4 regions of the Salipiger abyssi genome follow, and region 4 is predicted to be linked to each of the others. Evidence: riboswitches for the same ligand, from Rfam matches in the RefSeq annotation. Region 4 holds a riboswitch; each other region holds the start of a gene.

Region 1 (3,201 bases), 450 kb from region 4:
GTCAGAAGATCGACCGCATCATACCGTCCTGGTCCACCGTGCGGAAATATCTGCCGCTGTCGCTGCAAACCTCGTCGATCGGCGTCATCATCGGCGCCCTACCCGGCACCGGCGGCGACATCGCGGCGCTCATGGCCTACGACCACGCCAAGCGCGTGACGAAAAAGCCGACACGCCCCTTCGGCACCGGTGCCATGGAAGGGCTGGTGGCGCCCGAGACGGCGAACAATGCCGCGGTGGGCGGGGCCTTCGTGCCGATGATGACGCTGGGCATCCCCGGCGACGCGGTGACCGCGATCATGATCGGGGCGCTTTTCATCCACGGGCTGAACCCCGGCCCGATGCTCATGGTCGATCAACCGCAGATGTTCTGGTTCATCGTCGGCGCGCTGCTGACCGCCAATGTCTTTATCCTGATCTGCGGCCTGACCGGCATCAAACTCTTCACCAAGATCGTCGAGATGCCGCGCGCGGTGCTGATCCCGCTCATCATGCTGCTGTCGGTGGTGGGCGCCTATGCGGTCAACAACTCGGTCACAGATGTCTACTGGATGCTGGGCTTTGGCGTCTTCGGTTATTTCATGCGGCATTACGGCTATCCGCTGGGGCCGGTGATCCTGGGTGTGATCCTGTCGCGGCTGCTCGACGACAACTGGCGCCGGGCGATCATCTCCGAGCGCGAAGACCTCGGCGCCTTCTTCGCGGGCATCTTGACCAGCCCGCTGTCGCTGACGCTGCTGCTGGTCTGCATCGTGATCCTCCTGTCCCAGACCCCGCTGTTCACACTGCTGAAATCCCGGGTATCGAAAGAGACCGGGGATCAACTCTAGGCGCGCGCTGCGCACCTGAATCCGGCTTCCAAGGGTGGCCGAACAGGGCTGATTTACGGCACGGCTCGGCCGTGCCGTTTTTCACAAACAGGGTCAGCACCGGCCTTTGTGGTTATCGACATGCGCCTGCCACAAGAGAGTTCACGACCGATTGCCACGCAGGTCAGAGCACGGCTGAGCGTCGGGGCCATCCACTTGGCGGAACCAAGGTCGTAAGTGGGCTCGAAGCTGACTGATCGCTCTGCGGCGGTCGGTATGGTTTCAGGGTGCGGCATCGCCGCTCTTTCCGACCGATAGTGGTCAGTCGCGCTGAGCACCGGGCGCTGCCACACCCGGCCCCGAGCTATCTGCATACCGTTCGAGATTGAATGTCCGTTTGCGTGCCGCGCACAGTCGCGAGATAAGGACATCATCAGGTGCCCCCTTGGGGGAGAATCGGGAAGCCGGTGCAAATCCGGCGCGGGCCCGCCGCTGTATCGGGGATCGTTTGGCAGAAGCCACTGGGCAACGCCCGGGAAGGCGCCAGGACGAGAGGATCCGGAGCCAGAAGACCGGCCTGGTGTCATTGCGCCTCGGGGTGGAGCCCGTGGCGCTTTGAAATATGCGAGGCCCGATATGCCCCCCGATCCGTCCGCCAGAACTGTGCTTCCGCAGCCCGCCCGCCGGTTTGACGAACAGGAACGTCAGGCGCTTTACGATATCATCAATGCCCGCCGCGACGTTCGGAACGAGTTCCGGCCCGATCCGGTCGATCCCGACGCCCTTTGGCGCATTCTCGCGGCCGCGCATGCCGCGCCGTCGGTCGGCTTCATGCAGCCATGGGATTTCCTGCTGATCCGCGACCCGGAGCTGCGCGCCTGCGTGCATGCCGCCTTTCTCCGCGCCAATGCCGAGGCGGAAGAACTGTTCGACGGAGACCGCAAGGCGCTTTACCGGTCGCTGAAGCTCGAAGGCATCCTGACCTCTCCGCTAAACATCTGCGTGACCTGCGACCGGACCCGTGGCGGGAAGGTCGTACTGGGCCGGACCCATAACAGCGACATGGATCTCTATTCGACGGTCTGCGCCGTCCAGAACCTCTGGCTGGCCGCCCGTGCGGAAGGCGTGGGGATCGGCTGGGTTTCGATCTTTCGACCGGAGGATCTTCGCGGCCTGCTGGGCATCCCGGATCACGTTGAAATCGTTGCTTACCTTTGTGCCGGATATGTCGATGAACTCTACACGACGCCGGAGCTCGAAGCCCGCGGCTGGCGCAAGAGGCTGGAACTCGAAAGCGTGATTCATGAAAACGGCTGGCCCGCAACGTAGCCGCAGGCAAGCGTTGACGCGATCCGCCACGCCACATGCGCCCCGGCACAAACGAGACCAAGAGCCAGGCAGAAAACTCCATCCAGCCCCTTCTGACCGAAGGGGCCTGCGGCCTTTGCACACCCGTCATCGAATGCACGCGACACCGATCTGGTCCGCTATTCGACCGATCAAGACGACACTTCGCGCTCAAAGGCCTCCCCCCGGGACGCCGCTGCGAACAACCTCTTGCGAAACCACATCTCATGTCAGCCGCTATGCAACGACATCGCGCGTCGCAGCCCAACGGGGGCCGCCCTGACACGCATCCAGGATAAGACACCTAGCTTGCCCCTGCTCCGCGAATTTTTGCAGTCAACTCGGCTGCCGTCAGGCCAGCCCCCAGAAGAGCGCTCATCAGCAGGCGTGCCTTGATGGGCGACAGGCTCCCGGAGAAATATGCGCCCGCAGCGGCGAGGGAACAGCCGCCCGAATCTCGCCCGTATACCGGCAACGTGCGCCCTTCGGGACAGCGCGACGCCACGATGACGGGGATATTGTGCGTGCTCAGCCGGCGCACCGCATCTGCAAAGCCGCGGGGCGCATTTCCACGGCCGAAAGCGGCGAGGACCACGGCCTTGACCCCGCTCTGAAGACAGAAATCAAGATATTCGGGAGAGCTCCCAAGACCCAGCAGCATCAGCTCGACGCGGCTTTCCAGCCGTTTTGTGGCAACATGTACCCGCTGGGTCGGGCGGCGATAGAGATAGACCTCACCGCCATCGACCTCCCCCAGCTTGCCGAGCCCGGCCGACCGGAACGCATCGACGCGCGACGTGTGGGTCTTGCTCACCTCGCGGGCCGCATGGATATCGCCTTCGAACAGCACAACGGTGCCGATGCCACGCAGGGCATCGCTTGCCGCACAGCGAATGGCATCGGCGATGTTTCTCGGGCCGTCGGTGTCCGGTTCACCTGCATGTCTCTGTGCACCGGTGAAAACGACCGGCTTTTCGGACGTCACGAGAATGTCGGAGAGATAGGCGCTCTCTTCCATGGTGTCTGTGCCGTGGGTGACCACGAC
Region 2 (3,201 bases), 1.9 Mb from region 4:
AGGAGCAGCGGGCAGCAGACCCCGTGTTCGGGCAGCCAGGCGCCGACCTCGGGCACATGTTTGGCGCCGCGCACCGGCCCGGCATAGAGCCCCGCCGCCAGCGCGAGCTGCGCCAGTGCCGCCTGCGCCGCCACCACGCCGCCCGCATCGCAGAGCTGGGCGAGGCGCCGCAGGGTCGAGACCGGCACGGTGGACTGCGCATCGAGGCGCGGATCGGGGCGTCCGTCGGCGGGCAGCACCGCCAGCGCGATGCCCCTGCGCTCGGCCAGCGCGCGCACCTGTTGCAGCCCGTAGGCCCAGTAGGGCATGCCGCCGATCAGCCGGATCAGGATGCCCTTGGCGCCCTCCAGCGTCTGCTCGACATAGGTGTCGACCGAGAGCGGATGTTTCAGCGCCGCAAGACTTGCCAGCCGCAGCGTCGGCAGCCGTCCCTCGCGCCCGCCGCCGCGATGCCAGGCGCCGGCAAAGGCGCCGAGATCGCTGTCGGAGAAGGACAGCACCACCAGATCCGCCGGGCTCTGGCCCAGGTCGGTCGGGGTCTCGGTTTCTTCGAGCCCGTGGCTTTCGCGAAAGAGGATGTGCATCGCTGGCTCCGGTCGCGCCGGGGGGGGAGGCCCCCGGCGCCCTCAGGTCATTCCGCCGCTTCGGAGATCGCGCCCAGCACGGCGGAGATCGCCGCCGGGTCGATATCGTCATGCTCTGCGATCACCACAAGCTGGCCCCGGCGCGGCTCGTCTGACCCCCAGGGGCGGTCGTACTGGTGACGCACACGCGCGCCCACCGCCTGCACCAGCAGCCGCATGGGCTTGCCCGCGACCGCAGCATAACCCTTGACGCGCAGGACGTTGCGTTCCCGCGCCAGGGTTTCGATGGCGCCGACCAGCGCCGCCGGATCGGCCAGCTCGGGGATCTCCACCACCACCGAATCGAAATCGTCATGGTCGTGGGGCGCGGCGCCGTCGTGATGGCTGGGCCTGGCGTCCATGTCGTCTTCGGCGGCGGCCTCCAGCCCCAGGATCACCCGCGGATCGACCACGCCCTCGGCCACCTCGACCACCGGGATCGGGCGCGGCGCCTCGGCGGCGATCACCGCCTTGGCCTGCGCCACGCCTTCGGGGCCGGCGAGGTCGGGCTTGGTCAGCAGCACGATATCGGCGCAGGAGATCTGATCCTCGAACACCTCCGAAAGCGGGGTCTCGTGGTCGAGACTGTCATCGGCGGCGCGCTGGGCATCGACCCGTGCCACATCCGGCGCAAAGCGCCCCGCCGCCACCGCCTCGGCATCGGCCAGCGCGATCACCCCGTCCACGGTGATGCGCGAGCGGATATCGGGCCAGTCGAAAGCCTTGAGCAGCGGCTTCGGCAGCGCCAGCCCGCTGGTCTCGATCAGGATGTGATCGGGGCGCGGGTCGAGCGCCATCAGCGCCTCGATGGTGGGGATGAAGTCGTCGGCCACGGTGCAGCAGATGCAGCCATTGGCCAGTTCCATGATGTTCTCCGCCGGGCAGTCGGGGATGGCGCAGCTCTTGAGGATCTCGCCATCGACGCCGACATCGCCGAATTCGTTGACCACCACGGCGAGCCGCTTGCCGCCGGGGTTGCGCATCAGCTCGCGCACGAGCGTGGTCTTGCCCGAGCCGAGAAAGCCGGTGATGACGGTGACGGGGAGTTTTGCGAGATTGCTCATTGGTCGGCCTCCTGAAGCGGATCGGAAAAGACGGCGGGGGGAATGCGGGCGATGCAGTTGCGCTTGAAATGCTCCGGACGCTGGCGCCAGGGGATCAGCCCGTCAGCCGTGGCGTGGTAGCGCTCCAGCCCGTCGAGCAGCGGCTCCAGCGGGCCGCCCTCGTCGAGATTGCCGTAGAGATAGGTCCAGCGCGTGCCGCCGCGCAGGGCGACGCTGCAACCGTGATCGCAGTTCTGCATGCAGTCGACGGCGCGCAGCGTGACGCCCTCGGGCAGCGTTGCGTCGCTCAGCCTGTCATAGAGCCGGCGTCCGGGCCGGCGCGCATCCGCCGGCGCCGCGCCGCCACGGCGGCATTTGATGCAGACCAGCAGCTCGGTCTGCGCGGGCGGCGATAGGGCCGCGTCTGTCATGTTGTTCGGTCCCATGTATCATGGGACGCGGGTCAGATGGCGGGAGGAGTCCGTTCGCGAACAGCGTTCCCGACACCGGAACACCCCGTCCGGTTGCAAGTCGTCTTACGCTGGCAGGTCTCCCGGCTTGCGGATTTCAGAGCGCCTTTCGGCCTCTCCTGCGGTTGCCCATCCTTCCCGGCACGATGCCAGTGGCTTTGGGCGACCTCTCCGGTCACGGTCGCGGGGGCGGCTGTGCTTGACCCGGTTGCCCGGGCTGGCACATTCCCTTTTCACCTGTTCTCACAGGCACCAGCGTGCCGGCAGTTGCGCCCGATTGCGCCGCATTGTCAAGCCGGTGGGGTCTGTGGACACCTGCGGCATGGTTGCGGCATCCGGGTGTCGGCGCGAGCACGGGCATCGGGCAAGCGTGATCGCGTCCGCAAAAGGCGATTTGACCGACTTGGCGCCGGACAGCGCGACTTGCGAAGCTCGCGAACAAAGATTTTCGGGGGGGAAATGGTAGCGGAGGAGGGACTTGAACCCCCGACACGCGGATTATGATTCCGCTGCTCTAACCAACTGAGCTACTCCGCCAAACCGTGGAGCGGTGGGTATGATAGCGGGGGCGAACCGTCAAGCGGAAAAATGCGGGTTTCCGCGCCAAAACGCCGCCAGTCGCCAGAGGTGCTGCTCGTCCCGATACGTGCCGATGATTTTCGTTCGTGACGGCGCCGAAACGGGGTATGATCGGCTTCCGAAACGGAAGGGGAGGAGACAGGATGAAACGCAATATCAGGTCTTTGGCGCTCGGCATGGCGCTGGTTACGGCATGGCCGGCGCTGGCGGCGGCGCAGATGGTCAGCGATGTGCATTTCCCGAAAGGGCAGTACGGCACGCATGTCGGCGGCGAGGTGACGGGGCACGATTACCACGATTACAGGCTGGGCGCCGGGCAGGGGCAGGAGATGTTCGTCGAGCTCGACAGTTCCGGCTCGGCCTATTTCAACATCCTGCCGCCCGGCAGCGACAACGTGGCGATTTATAACAGCTCGATCAACGGCAACGCGACGACGGTCGAATTGCCCGAGAAGGGCACTTACACCATTCGCGTCTATCTCATGG
Region 3 (3,201 bases), 1.9 Mb from region 4:
GCTGATCGCGCTGCAATCGCCGCTGCTCGATGCCGCAGCGCCCGATCCGGCCACGCTCGACGCGCTGGCGCGGGCCTATGCCGCGCGCATCGCCGAGCTGGCGCCCGAGGGACCGCTGCATCTGGCGGGCTGGTCGCTGGGCGGGCTCATCGCGCAGGCCGCCGCCTGTCATCTGGAGCGGCAGGGGCGGGTCTGCGGCATGGTGGCGCTGCTCGATTCCTACCCGTCCGAATGCTGGCGCAACGAGCCGGAGCCCGGCCCCGACGCGGCGCTACGGGCGCTGCTCGCCATCGCCGGGCACGACCCTGAGGCGCATCCCGAGCTTACCGACCGCGCCGCGATCCTCGGCTTCCTGCGGGCGCGGGGCGAGCCGCTGGCGCAACTGCCAGAGCGCGCGCTCGACGGGGTCATCCGCTCGGTGCAGCAGACCAACCGGCTGGTGCGCGGCCATCGCGAGGCGCGTTTCGGCGGTACGCTCCTGCATGTGCGCGCGGCGCGCGATCACGCCGGCACGGCGCTGCGCCCGGAGCTCTGGCACCCCTTTGCCGCGCGGCTCGAAACCCTGTCTCTGCCCTGCCTGCATGGCGAGCTGCTCTCGGCCCGGCTGCGCCCGGCGCTGGCCGAGGGGCTCATGCGCGCCATGGCGCGGGACGAGCGTGCCTCCGCTTTCACGACCTGAACGACGCTGCATCCGGGCGTTCCTTTTGGCGCCCGGACGCGGTAGACTTGCGGGCGAGGCAGAAAGCACAAGAAGCAGGAGAGAACATGCGCGCACTCGTCTTCAAGGCGCTGGCAACCGGCGTGCTGGCAGCGGTATTCTGCGCGGGCCCCGCGGCGGCGGGCTGGCGCGACCGGTACGAGGTCTATGGGGTGGCGGAGGGCGACATGCTGAAGCTGCGCGGCGGCCCCGGCACCGGCTTCGACGTCTATGTCGGCCTGCCGAACGGCACGGTGCTGCGCGTCCATGAATGCACCCAGACCGGCGGCACCCGCTGGTGCGAGGTCTCGCTCGACCGCGCGCGGAGCCTGAAGGGCTGGGTCTCCTGGGCCTATCTGCGCGAGCTCTGATCTTTCATCGCTCGCCCGTGGGCGGGGGCTTTCCCGCCGGCTCTGCCGCGCAAACCGGCAGAGCCTCTGGCGATTCCGCGGCAGGGCAGGGGCGCCGCATATGGCGATTGACCCGGCCCGCGCTTTTCTGGCATGCATGTGGCATGTCCGGTTCCGGGGTTTGCCCCCCGGAGGAAAGAGGGAATACAGTGCGGCGCGTTTCGCGTCCAAATCTGTAGCTGCCCCCGCAACTGTAAGCGGCGAGCGAGGCTGATCACGCCACTGGAGCGATCCGGGAAGGCCAGCCAGAGCATAGACCCGCGAGCCAGGAGACCTGCCGGACAGGCGCCCTTGGAAGGGGCGCTTCCACCGGACGCCGGGGTGCGCGTCTGGCCTTGTGCGCCGGACATTGCCCCGTCGCGCATTGGTCCGATGGCTCCCGTTGTCCAGCACAGGATTGCGCCGGGTGTGGCGCAGATGGACAAGGACGACGACCCTTATGAAAAAGACCCTGCTCGCGGCGGCGGCCGCCATTGCCCTGCCGGCGATGGCCAATGCCCATTTCCTTCTGGAATACACCACCGACACGATGATCGAGCGCCCCGGCGACGTGCCGGTCAAGCTGATCTTCTGGCACCCGTTCGACAATGGCCATGTGATGGATCTGGAGATGCCGGAAGAGTTCTTCATGATCCATAACGGCGAACGCACCGACCTCAAGGAGACGCTGGAGCCGGTGCGCTTTACGGGTGGCGAGAACGAGGGCGCGGCCTTTCTCGGCTCGGTGCCGGTCAAGCGCTCGGGCGATTACGTGCTGGTGACGGTGCCGGTGCCCTATTACGAGGAATCCGAGGATATCTATATCCAGCAGATCACCAAGGCCTTCCTCAACCGCAGTGAACTGCCCACCGACTGGATGCAGCCCGCCGGCCTGCCGACCGAGATCCTGCCGCTGAACAAACCCTATAACGTGCTCGCCGGCTCGACCTTCACCGGCCAGGTTCTGGCAGAGGGCGAACCGGTTGCGGGCGTCGAGATCGAGATCGAATACATGGCCGCCGAGCCCGACATGGACAGCGCCGCCTCCACCGATCCGGCGGTCTCGCCGCCGCCGGGCGGCGCGGTGGTCGCGGTGTCGGACGCCAACGGCTATTTCACCTTCGGCATTCCGGAAGCCGGCTACTGGGGCTTTGCCGCGCTCGGCTCGGGCCCGGCGACCGAGCATGAGGGCAAGGAGCTCAGCCAGGACGCGGTGATCTGGATCCGCGCCTGGGATCTGGAGTAAGCGCCATGCATATCGTGGACGGCGCCCTTTCGAACCCGGTGGTGATCGGCGGGGCCGTTGCCGCCGCCGGGGGCATCGCGCTGGGCCTGCGCGCGCTGCCGCTGGAGCGTATTCCGGCGGCGGGCGTGCTCTCGGCGAGCTTCTTCGTCGCCTCGCTGGTGCATGTGCCGATCGGCCCGTCCTCGGTGCATCTCATCCTCAACGGTCTGGCCGGGATCGTCCTCGGCTGGGCCGCCTTTCCGGCGCTCTTCGTCGGGCTGCTGTTGCAGGCGGTGTTCTTCGGCTTCGGCGGGCTGACGGTGCTGGGGGTCAATACGCTCAACATCGCGCTACCCGCCGTGCTGGCCTGGATGCTCTTTGGCCGCCTTGCCGCCTCCGGCACGCCGCTCGCCGGTGCGGTCTGGGCGGGGATCGGCGGCGCCTTCGCCATCGCCGCGACGACGGTGATGGTCGGGCTCGCGCTGGCGCTTTCGGGCGACGAATTCCTGCCCGCCGCGAAACTCGTCTTCTTCGCGCATATTCCGGTCATGGCCATCGAGGGGCTGCTGACGGGCTTTGCCGTGCTGCTGGCGCGCAAGGTCAAGCCGGAGCTCTTCACCTCGCTGAAAGGGGCGCGGGCATGAAACGGATCGTGCTTTTGCTGACCCTCTGCCTTGCCGCACCGGTGCCGGCGCTGGCGCATAAGGTCATCGCCGGGGTGTTTCCCTCGGGCAGCGCCATCGAGGGCGAGATCGGCTTTTCCAACGGCGATATGGCAGCGGATACGACCGTCTCGGTCTTCGGGCCGGAGGGCGCGTCGCTGGGCGAGGCGGTGACCGACGCGGACGGGTTCTTTACCTTCGTGCCGGAGCAACCGGTGGCGCATACGT
Region 4 (3,201 bases):
TCGGGGATCTCGCGCGGGGGGTAGCCCTCGACGGCCTTGGCGATGGCTCGGATATGGTCATAGGTCGAGCCACAGCAGCCGCCGACGATGTTCAACAGTCCCTCGCGGGCAAAGCCCTCGATCTGCTCGGCCATCTGCTCGGGCGATTCGTCGTATTCGCCCATCTCGTTGGGCAGGCCGGCATTGGGATAGGCGCAGGTCATCGTGTCGGCGACGCCGGCGATCTCGGCCAGGTGCGGGCGCATCGCGGTGGCACCGAGCGCGCAGTTGAGCCCGATGGTGAACGGGTTGGCGTGGCGCACCGAATGCCAGAAGGCGGTGGGCGTCTGGCCCGAGAGCATGCGCCCGGAAAGGTCGGTGATCGTGCCCGAGATCATCACCGGCAGCCGCTCGCCGCGCTCGGCAAAGACCTCCTCACAGGCAAAGATCGCGGCCTTGGCGTTCAGCGTGTCGAAGATCGTCTCGATCAGCAGGATATCGGCGCCGCCGTCGATCAGCGCGCGCGCCTGCTGGCCATAGGCCTCGCGGAGCTGGTCGAATGTCACCGCGCGGAAGCCCGGGTTGTTCACGTCCGGCGAGATCGAGGCGGTGCGGTTGGTCGGCCCGAGCGCGCCGGCGACAAAGCGCGGGCGGCCATCCTCGGCCTCGGCCCGGTCCATCGCACGGCGGGCGATCTGTGCGCCCTGAAAGTTCAGGTCGTAGATCGCGTCCTCCATGCCGTAATCGGCCTGGGCGATGGTGGTGGAGGAAAAGGTGTTGGTCTCGGTGATATCCGCGCCGGCCATGGCGTATTGATAGTGAATCTCTTCGATGGCCTCGGGCTTGGTCAGGTTCAGGATGTCGTTGTTGCCCTGCTGCGGCTTGTCGGTGTCATGCGGCAGGTGGCAGGAACAGGCGCCGCCGCCGCAGCCCTGGAAATCGCCCTCGGACAGGCCGAGTTTCTGGATCTGCGTGCCCATGGCGCCGTCGAGGATGAGAATGCGGTCGCGGGCGGCATCGTAGAGACGGTCAAAGACGGGCGCGCGCTGCGGCTCGGGACGGGACATGCGGATGACTTCCTTTTGGTCCTTAAAGGCCCTCCGCTTACCGGCATTCCCCCCTCAAAGCCATTTCATAATTATCATTGTTATCATGAAAAACTTTCAAGCCGCGCTTCGCCCGCCTGTTTGGGGCTGAAAATGCAGGCACAGAAGGCGCGATCGGGCCTTGCCGGACGTGGCGGCATGACGTGAGATGGGCCGCTATATATTGACGGCGCCACATCCCTGTGATCAATATCCTGTAGTCTTGGTGCCCGCGTTTCGGTGCGGGTGAAAAGGGAAGTCCGGTGAAACACCGACGCTGCCCCCGCAACTGTAAGCGGTAAGTCAAAGCCCATCCCCACTGGCGTTTCGGCGTTGGGAAGGCGGGCCGAGGCGCTTGAGCCGTGAGCCAGGAGACCTGCCAGGACGACGACACGACACTGGGCGGTGGGTCCGGGAGCAGTGATTGGCGCGGGTTTCCGCGCCTGTCCGCGTCTCCCTTGCCGGCGCCCGCCAACAGGCAGACGACAGACAAGGGACACCCGATGAGCATCACCGTTTACTCCAAACCCGCCTGCGTGCAATGCACCGCCACCACCCGTGCGCTGGCCGCCAAGGGCATCGCCTTCGACCTGATCGACCTCACCGAAGATGCCGATGCGATGGCGCGGGTGACCGAGCTCGGCTATCGTCAGGCGCCGGTGGTGATGGCGGGTGACGATCACTGGGCCGGCTTCCGCCCCGACAAGATCAGCGCGCTGAGCTGAGCGCGACTCGGAGAGCACAGCATGGGCGGGCTGGTCTATTTCTCCTCGCGCTCGGGCAACACGCAGCGCTTCGTCTCCCGGCTCGGGCTGACGGCGCAGCGTATCCCCGTATCCTCCGAGGACGACATGCCCGCCCCGCGCGCGCCCTTTGTCCTGGTGACGCCCAGCTATGCCGATGGGCGGGGCCGGGGGGCGGTTCATAAACAGGTGATCCGGTTCCTCAACGATCCGGACACGAGGCAGCATCTCCGCGGCGTGATCGCCGGCGGCAACCGCAATTTCGGGGCGTTGTTCGCCCTGGCGGGCGATGTGGTGGCGCAGAAATGCGGCGTCCCCGTTCTCTACCGGTTCGAGCTGGCCGGCACAGAGACCGACATCGCCCGTGTCAGAGAAGGACTGGACAGGTTTTGGAAGACGCACTTCTCGACCGCGATCTGAACGACGCAGCCCCCGCCAAGGCGGTGCCGGCGGAATGGCAGGGTCTGGATTACCACGCGCTGAACGCGATGCTGAACCTCTATGACGACGAGGGGAAGATCCGCTTCGACGCCGACCGCATGGCCGCGCGGCAGTATTTCCTCCAGCATGTGAACCAGAACACGGTGTTCTTTCACTCGCTTGAGGAAAAGCTGCGCTATCTGGTCGATGAGGGCTACTACGAGGCCCATGTGCTGGGCCAGTATGACGACGCCTTCCTGGCAAAGATCTGGGATGCGGCCTACAAGATCAAGTTCCGCTTTCCGACCTTCCTCGGCGCGTTCAAATATTACACCAGCTACACGCTGAAGACCCGCGACGGGAAACGCTATCTGGAGCGGTTCGAGGACCGGGTGGTGATGGTCGCCCTGACGCTGGCACGCGGCGACGAGGCGCTGTCGATGCAGCTCATGCGCGAGATGCTGGGCGGCCGGTTCCAGCCCGCGACGCCCACGTTCCTCAATGCCGGCAAGGCGCAGCGCGGCGAGCTGATCTCGTGTTTCCTGCTGCGGCTCGAAGACAATATGGAAAGCATCGGGCGCGGCATCAACTCTGCGCTGCAACTGTCGAAGCGCGGCGGCGGCGTGGCGCTGATGCTGACCAATATCCGCGAGCACGGCGCGGCGATCAAAGGCATCGAGAACCAGTCCTCGGGCGTCATCCCGGTGATGAAGCTGCTTGAGGATTCCTTCAGCTACGCCAACCAGCTCGGCGCGCGGCAGGGCGCGGGGGCGGTCTATCTCAATGCCCACCACCCGGACATTCTGCGGTTCCTCGACACCAAGCGCGAGAATGCCGACGAAAAGATCCGTATCAAGACGCTGAGCCTCGGCGTGGTGATCCCCGACATCACCTTCGAGCTGGCGAAGAAGAACGACGACATGTACCTGTTCTCGCCGCATGACGTGGAGCGCGTCTATGGCAAGGCGTTCTCG

The links. A riboswitch is a leader RNA that binds a small molecule or an ion and turns the genes downstream of it on or off. The one in region 4 is predicted to bind cobalamin.
Region 1: linked by a shared signal. The riboswitch ahead of bluB (5,6-dimethylbenzimidazole synthase) and the one ahead of nrdH (glutaredoxin-like protein NrdH) in region 4 are both predicted to bind cobalamin.
Region 2: linked by a shared signal. The riboswitch ahead of Ga0080574_RS07430 (DUF1636 family protein) and the one ahead of nrdH (glutaredoxin-like protein NrdH) in region 4 are both predicted to bind cobalamin.
Region 3: linked by a shared signal. The riboswitch ahead of Ga0080574_RS07520 (DUF4198 domain-containing protein) and the one ahead of nrdH (glutaredoxin-like protein NrdH) in region 4 are both predicted to bind cobalamin.

What each region holds. Positions count from the first base shown of each region.
Region 1 covers NZ_CP015093.1:2,676,446-2,679,646, reverse strand. Annotated here, with positions in the region: gene Ga0080574_RS16525 (tripartite tricarboxylate transporter permease) at 1-830, shown strand, start outside; cobalamin riboswitch at 1,228-1,404, shown strand; gene bluB (5,6-dimethylbenzimidazole synthase) at 1,446-2,138, shown strand; gene Ga0080574_RS16515 (asparaginase) at 2,461-3,201, opposite strand, start outside.
Region 2 covers NZ_CP015093.1:793,649-796,849, reverse strand. Annotated here, with positions in the region: gene cobN (cobaltochelatase subunit CobN) at 1-584, opposite strand, end outside; gene cobW (cobalamin biosynthesis protein CobW) at 632-1,687, opposite strand; gene Ga0080574_RS07430 (DUF1636 family protein) at 1,684-2,097, opposite strand; cobalamin riboswitch at 2,193-2,408, opposite strand; tRNA gene Ga0080574_RS07425 (tRNA-Met) at 2,597-2,673, opposite strand; gene Ga0080574_RS07420 (hypothetical protein) at 2,859-3,201, shown strand, end outside.
Region 3 covers NZ_CP015093.1:810,731-813,931, reverse strand. Annotated here, with positions in the region: gene Ga0080574_RS26445 (amino acid adenylation domain-containing protein) at 1-679, shown strand, start outside; gene Ga0080574_RS07525 (SH3 domain-containing protein) at 766-1,068, shown strand; cobalamin riboswitch at 1,200-1,403, shown strand; gene Ga0080574_RS07520 (DUF4198 domain-containing protein) at 1,547-2,332, shown strand; gene cbiM (cobalt transporter CbiM) at 2,338-2,955, shown strand; gene Ga0080574_RS07510 (NikL family nickel/cobalt ECF transporter subunit) at 2,952-3,201, shown strand, end outside.
Region 4 covers NZ_CP015093.1:3,127,142-3,130,342, forward strand. Annotated here, with positions in the region: gene metH (methionine synthase) at 1-1,046, opposite strand, end outside; cobalamin riboswitch at 1,272-1,462, shown strand; gene nrdH (glutaredoxin-like protein NrdH) at 1,568-1,789, shown strand; gene nrdI (class Ib ribonucleoside-diphosphate reductase assembly flavoprotein NrdI) at 1,811-2,227, shown strand; gene nrdE (class 1b ribonucleoside-diphosphate reductase subunit alpha) at 2,296-3,201, shown strand, end outside.